Rhodopseudomonas palustris: one gene and its partner. Each later gene encodes a partner of the first gene's protein in a complex. Links are inferred from orthologs where the notes say so. Each region holds a gene or a part of one and is shown in the gene's direction. Other genes may lie near its edges. The genes, in order: RPPS3_RS16120 and dnaN.

The links.
Region 2: the proteins of RPPS3_RS16120 (region 1) and dnaN are in contact, whole or in part, in a solved structure (PDB 1OK7), measured with the Escherichia coli proteins. The link is inferred for Rhodopseudomonas palustris from one-to-one orthologs.

Annotation. Positions count from the first base shown.
Region 1 is NZ_CP019966.1:3,453,522-3,456,726, forward strand. Bases 1-2,888 are described here. They hold RPPS3_RS16120 (DNA polymerase IV), read left to right. Parts: upstream 1-740; coding sequence 741-2,036; downstream 2,037-2,888. Other genes in these bases: RPPS3_RS16110 (response regulator), read right to left, coding at 1-318; RPPS3_RS16115 (DUF3572 domain-containing protein), read left to right, coding at 445-744; RPPS3_RS16125 (cell envelope integrity EipB family protein), read right to left, coding at 2,158-2,888. Also shown: more of RPPS3_RS16125, read right to left, coding at 2,889-3,024. UniProt on the Escherichia coli protein: Poorly processive, error-prone DNA polymerase involved in translesion repair and untargeted mutagenesis. Copies undamaged DNA at stalled replication forks, which arise in vivo from mismatched or misaligned primer ends.
Region 2 is NZ_CP019966.1:1,509-4,649, forward strand. Bases 66-2,889 are described here. They hold dnaN (DNA polymerase III subunit beta), read left to right. Parts: upstream 66-830; coding sequence 831-1,949; downstream 1,950-2,889. Other genes in these bases: dnaA (chromosomal replication initiator protein DnaA), read left to right, coding at 66-589; recF (DNA replication/repair protein RecF), read left to right, coding at 2,149-2,889. Also shown: more of dnaA, read left to right, coding at 1-65; more of recF, read left to right, coding at 2,890-3,141. UniProt on the Escherichia coli protein: Confers DNA tethering and processivity to DNA polymerases and other proteins. Acts as a clamp, forming a ring around DNA (a reaction catalyzed by the clamp-loading complex) which diffuses in an ATP-independent manner freely and bidirectionally along dsDNA.

The DNA of each region.
Region 1 (3,205 bases):
CGGCTTCGACAAATAGGCTTCGCAGCCGCCTTCGCGGATTCGCTCCTCGTCGCCCTTCATCGCGAATGCGGTGACGGCTACCACCGGAATGTGACGGAGTTCGGCATCGTCCTTGATCCAGCGCGTGACTTCGAGCCCGGACACCTGCGGCAGTTGGATGTCCATCAGGATCAGATCGGGGCGCAGCTTGCGAACCAGGTCGAGCGCTTCATAACCGTTGCTCGTTCCCGCCGTCTGGTAGCCATGGGCCTCCAGCAAGTCGCGAAAGAGCTTCATATTGAGCTCGTTGTCTTCGACGATCAGGACGGTTTTCGCCATCCCGCCCCTCCACTACTCGCACTAAAATGCCCGGGCCGGCGGCCCGCGATCGTTCGACAAGCCGCAAGACTCGGGCATGATTGAATAAAATAGAGACGAGAAGTTACGGAAAGGCAAACACAACCGATGCGAAAGCGGCTTCAAGATCCTCGCCAAGCGGCTGAAATCGTGGCGATTCAGGCGCTATCCTTCATCGCGGGAGAGCCCGAGCGGCTCGGTCTGTTTCTCGCTGAGACCGGGATCGGCCCGGAGACTCTGCGCAGTTCCGCCGCCGATCCGCAGTTCCTGATCAGCGTGCTCAACTTCGTGCTGCGCGACGACGCCACCGCAAAAGCGTTCGCCGACTCGGTCCAGCTTCACCCCACCAACGTCGCTGCAGCCCTGCAGGTGCTGGAGGACAAGCCATGGGAGCGTGACACGCCGTGAGCGGCGACGACCCAGGCACACGGACTGCGCCCGGCTTCTGCCGGGATTGCCTCGCCGACCAGCGCGCCGAGGCGCGGCGCTGCACGGCCTGCGGGTCGCCGCGCCTGCTGCGGCACCAGTCGCTCGGAACTCTGTCGCTCGCTCATATCGACTGCGACGCGTTCTATGCGACGGTGGAGAAGCGCGACAATCCGGAGCTTGCCGACAAGCCGGTGATCGTCGGCGGCGGCAACCGCGGCGTGGTCTCGGCGGCCTGCTACATCGCCCGTACCTTTGGGGTGCGCTCGGCGATGCCGATGTTCAAGGCGCTGGCGCTGTGCCCCTCGGCGTCGGTGGTGCGGCCCGACATGGCGAAGTATGTCCGGGTCGGCCGCGAGGTGCGGCAAGCGATGCGGGCGCTGACGCCGCTGGTCGAGCCGCTGTCGATCGACGAGGCGTTCCTCGACCTGGCCGGCACCGAGCGGATGCACGGCATGATCCCCGCCAAGGTGCTGGCGAAGTTCGCCCGCGAGGTCGAGCGCGACATCGGCGTCACCGTCTCGGTCGGGCTGTCGTGTAACAAGTTCCTCGCCAAGATCGCGTCCGATCTCGACAAGCCGCGTGGCTTCGCCGCGCTCGATCAGGACGAAGCCCGCGAGATGTTGGCGCCGCGGCCGGTCGGCTTCATCTTCGGGGTCGGCCCGGCCACCGCGTCGCGGCTGGCAAGTCGCGGCTTCCGCACCATCGCCGATCTGCAGCGCGCCGATGAGATCGAGCTGATGCGGCAGTTCGGCGACGAAGGTCGGCGGTTGTGGAGGCTGGCGCGCGGCATCGATGACCGCAAGGTGGTGCCTGATCGCGGCGCCAAATCGATTTCCAACGAGACCACCTTCGAGGACGACATCCGCGACCTTGCGACGCTGGAGAAGATCCTGTGGCGGCTGTCGGAGAAGGTGTCGTCGCGGCTGAAAAGCGCCGCCCTCTCCGGCTCGACCATTACTTTGAAACTAAAGACCGCCGATTTCCGCCAGCGCACCCGTGCCCAGACCATCCACGCGCCGACCCAAATGGCCAACCGGATCTTCTCGGTGTCGCGCGAGATGCTAAGCAAGGAAGTCGACGGCACCGCGTTCCGGCTGATCGGCACCGGCGTCAGCGCGCTGACCGAGCAGACCGGCCCGGCGGAGGACGACATGCTCGACCGCCGCTCCGCCCACGCCGAACGCGCGATCGACGACCTGCGCAAGAAGTTCGGCGACGCCGCGGTGATCCGCGGCATCGCATTCGATCGGGTGCAGAAGCCGCAGGGATGACGGAGATCAGCCCGAAGGCGCGCGATTGCGAGAGCAGCGAAGCCATCCAGGAGCGTTACGCACGCACAGATGGACTGCTTCGTCGCGATACTCCTCGCAATAACGGATCGCGAGGGCCTTGTTACTTACACGGCTTGTCGGACTTGACCTCGAGCTTGCCCATCGCGCCAGCGAGGACGAAGTCGTTGTAGTCGAGCACCAGCGAACGCGATACGCCGTTCTCGTAGAGTTCGAACGACATCGCATAGACCGGCGTCTGTTCGCCGGTGGCGGACTTGGCGTCGCGATCGTAGTAGCTCACCGTCACCGGCCAGCGCGTCAGCGCCTTCATCGCATCGTCATTGGTGGACGGATCGGGCGACGCCACCGCGCCGCTGCCCTTGATCGGCTGGCCGATCACCGTCAGCGTATTGTAGACCTTCTCGCCGTTGTCCGAGCCGTCATATACTGACAGGTTCAGCAGCGACTTGCCGGCGCGCGCGGCTTCGATGATGCGTTCGATCTGCTCGGTCGGGAACACGGTCGAGCCGTCGAGTTCGAACGTCTTCTGCACCGGCTGCTTCAGCTTCACCGTGATATGATCGCCGGTGCGCTCGGCCATGCCGTCGACGTCGCTCTCCTTGGAGTCGTCCATCCGGGTGCCGATCTTGAACCGGTAGCTCTTGCCGGCGGCGTCCTCCCAGCTCGACGAACGCAGATCGCTGAGCGTGTTCTTGCCCTCGCCGCTCTGGATCTCCGAGACCTGGCGGAAATCGGAGGTATAGCCTTCGCAGGCGTTGCCGGAGAAATTGTACAGGATGCGGCCGCGCACCGTGCTGATCGAGGCGTTGTTGCGGGTCTTCACCAGGCTGAGGTCGTACAGCGCCTGGTGCGGCAGGAAGTTGATCGCGGGGCCGGCAATGGCTGCCGATCCGCTCGACATGGCGAAGGCCGCCACGATTGCCAGCAGTCCCCGGCTCGGTCGCGTCGTCTGTCGTGACACGGGCATGTCGTCTCCCTGATAACGGTCGGATTAAAATAAGCAGCGGCCGGAGTCGCCGCAACGGCCCGGATTCGTGGACCACCGGATTGCGGTGAAATCACGGAGCAATTTGGTTCAAACGCAATTTGATCGGAACCTGCCGGCCGACACGGCTGCACGCGGAGCGGGCTTTGCGAGTTGCAGCGGC
Region 2 (3,141 bases), 3.5 Mb from region 1 along the record:
CGACGAGCGCGTGCGCTCGCGGCTCGCCGGTGGTCTCGTGGTCGAAATGGCGCCGCTCGGCGAAGATCTGCGCCTCGGCATCCTGCGCTCGCGCGTGGTCGCGGCCCGCACCCATCACGTCAGCTTCGACGTGCCGCAGCCGGTGCTCGAGTATCTCGCGCGCACCATCACGCATAATGGCCGCGATCTCGAAGGCGCGATCAATCGCCTGCTGGCGCACTCCAAACTGAACAATCAGCCGGTGACGCTGGAGATGGCCGAGCACGAAGTGCGCGACCTGATCCGCCCATCCGAGCCGAAGCGCATCAAGATCGAAGACATTCAGCGCATCGTGGCGCGGCAGTACAATGTCAGCCGCTCCGATCTGTTGTCGTCGCGCCGGACCGCCAATGTGGTGCGGCCGCGTCAGGTCGCGATGTATCTGGCCAAGACGCTGACGCTGCGCTCGCTGCCGGAGATCGGCCGCCGCTTTGGCGGGCGCGACCACACCACGGTGCTGCATGCCGTGCGCAAGATCGAAGGGCTGGTGTCGAAGGACACCACGCTGTCGGACGAGGTCGAATCCCTGAAGCGCCAGCTTCAGGAGTAAGGCGCTCGCGCTCGCTGCAGGCGGCCTTCATTCTCGGGCCGAATCTCGGGGAAATTTGCGCCGGCGGCGGTCGCGTGCTCTTGCGTCGATCGCTCAACCACGCCACCCTGCGGACCCCCCGCGGGGTCCGGGCGACCTCAGCGGGTGCCAATGGCCTTGGCGCCGCAACGGCTGCCGGGCACCTCCATCATATCCGGCAGCTTCATCACACGATGTGGGCGCGGAGCAGGCGGGTTTTGCAATGAAGGTCACGGTCGAACGCGCGCAACTGTTGAAGTCGTTGAGCCACGTGCATCGCGTGGTCGAGCGCCGCAACACCATCCCGATCCTCGGCAACGTGCTGGTGCGCGCCGAAAACGCGCAGCTTGCGCTGAAGGCGACCGACCTCGACCTCGAGGTCACCGAGACGCTGCCGGCCGAAACCGCGACCGCGGGTTCGACGACCGTGCCGGCGCATATGTTTTACGACATCGTCCGCAAGCTGCCGGACGGCTCGCAGATCGTGCTCGAGAGCGACGGCGACCGCTCGGTGCTGGCGATCCGCGCCGGCCGCTCGCGGTTCACGCTGCAGACGCTGCCGGAGAGCGACTTCCCGGATCTTGCCGCCGGCGAGATGAGCCACGCCTTCCGGCTGCCGGCCTCCGACGTCAAGCGGCTGATCGATCGCACCCAGTTCGCGATCTCGACCGAAGAGACCCGCTACTATCTCAACGGTATCTATCTGCACACCGCCGGCAGCCCCAAGGCTTCGAGCTTGCGCGCGGTTGCGACCGACGGCCACCGGCTGGCGCAGCTCGACCTGACGCTGCCGAGCGGCGCCGACGGCATGCCGGGCGTGATCGTACCGCGCAAGACCGTGGGCGAAGTGCAGCGGCTGATCGAAGACACCGAAGCCGAGATCGGCATCGAACTGTCGACCGGCAAAATCCGCTTCACGCTCGGCAATGTCGTGCTGACCTCCAAGCTGATCGACGGCACCTTCCCGGACTACGGCCGGGTGATCCCGCAGAACAACGACAAGGAACTGCTGGTCGACAAGAAGGACTTCGAAGCCGCGGTCGACCGCGTCTCGACGATTTCTTCTGAACGCGGCCGCGCCGTGAAGCTGGCGCTGTCCGCCGGCAAGCTGGTGCTGTCGGTGACCAATCCGGATTCCGGCAGCGCGACCGAAGAACTCGAGGTCGAATACGCTTCCGATCCGCTCGATATCGGCTTCAACTCGCGCTATCTGCTCGACATCGCCGCGCAGATCGAAGGCGAAGTCGCCGTTCTCAAGCTCGCCGATCCCGGCTCGCCGACCCTGATCCAGGACCGCGATTCCAAGAATGCGCTGTACGTCCTGATGCCGATGCGGGTGTAATACGAGCCGCTTCAATAGCACCATCGTCATCGCACGGTTGGAGCCGAATTCGTCATTGCCGGGCTTGACCCGGCAATCCATCTTGATCGTGTGACCCAAGCGTTGCGGCCAGCGAGACGTCGCAGGATCTCGACGATAATTCTGTCCGCTGGCGCGGACGCTTGATTGCCGGGTCAAGCCCGGCAATGACACCCTGATCATGACCGCCGCCCGCATCACACGCCTGACGCTGACGCATTTTCGGAACTATCGCGGGGCGTCGCTGACCACGACGGCCGACCAGGTGGTGCTGGTCGGGCCGAACGGCGCCGGCAAGACCAATTGTTTGGAAGCGATCTCGTTTCTGTCGCCGGGCCGCGGATTGCGGCGTGCGACGCTGGAAGACGTCGCCGATCATGAGGGCGACGGCTCCTGGGCGGTGTCGGCCGAAGTCGAAGGTGCGCTCGGGCTGGCGACGCTCGGCACCGGGATCGAGCCGCCGCGCGGCGACACCACAACGACGCGGCGTTGCCGGATCGACCGCGAGCCGGTCGGGTCGGCGGCCGCGTTCGGCGATCATCTGCGGATGGTGTGGCTGACGCCGTCGATGGATGGGCTGTTCATGGGCGCGGCCTCGGAACGCCGGCGGTTCTTCGACCGCCTGGTGCTGGCGATCGACAGCGGCCATTCGGCCCGGGTTTCGGCGCTCGATCGCAGCCTTCGGTCGCGCAACCGGCTTCTCGAAGACATCCGCAACGCCGACTCGCACTGGCTCGACGCCATCGAGCGCGAAACCGCGGAGCTTGCGATCGCAGTGGCAGCCCAGCGCGGCCAGACCGCGCTCAAGCTCGCCGCGATGCTCGACGCCCGCGGCGCCACCTCGGCATTTCCGTCTGCCAAGATCATGCTCGACGGCTGGATGGAGAACGCGCTGACCTCCGAGCCGGCGACCGCGGTGGAAGACCGCTACCGCGCCATCCTGCGCGACAGCCGCGGCCGCGACGCCGCCGCCGGCCGCACGCTCGACGGACCGCACCTTACCGATCTCGAAGTGATCTACGCGCCCAAGGCGATGCCGGCGCGCGATGCCTCCACCGGCGAACAGAAGGCCCTGCTGATCGGCCTGGTGCTGGCGCACGCGCAGCTCGTTGCCGAAACCACTTCGATCACGCCGCTGCTGCTGCTCGATGAAGTGGTGGCGCATCTCGACCCC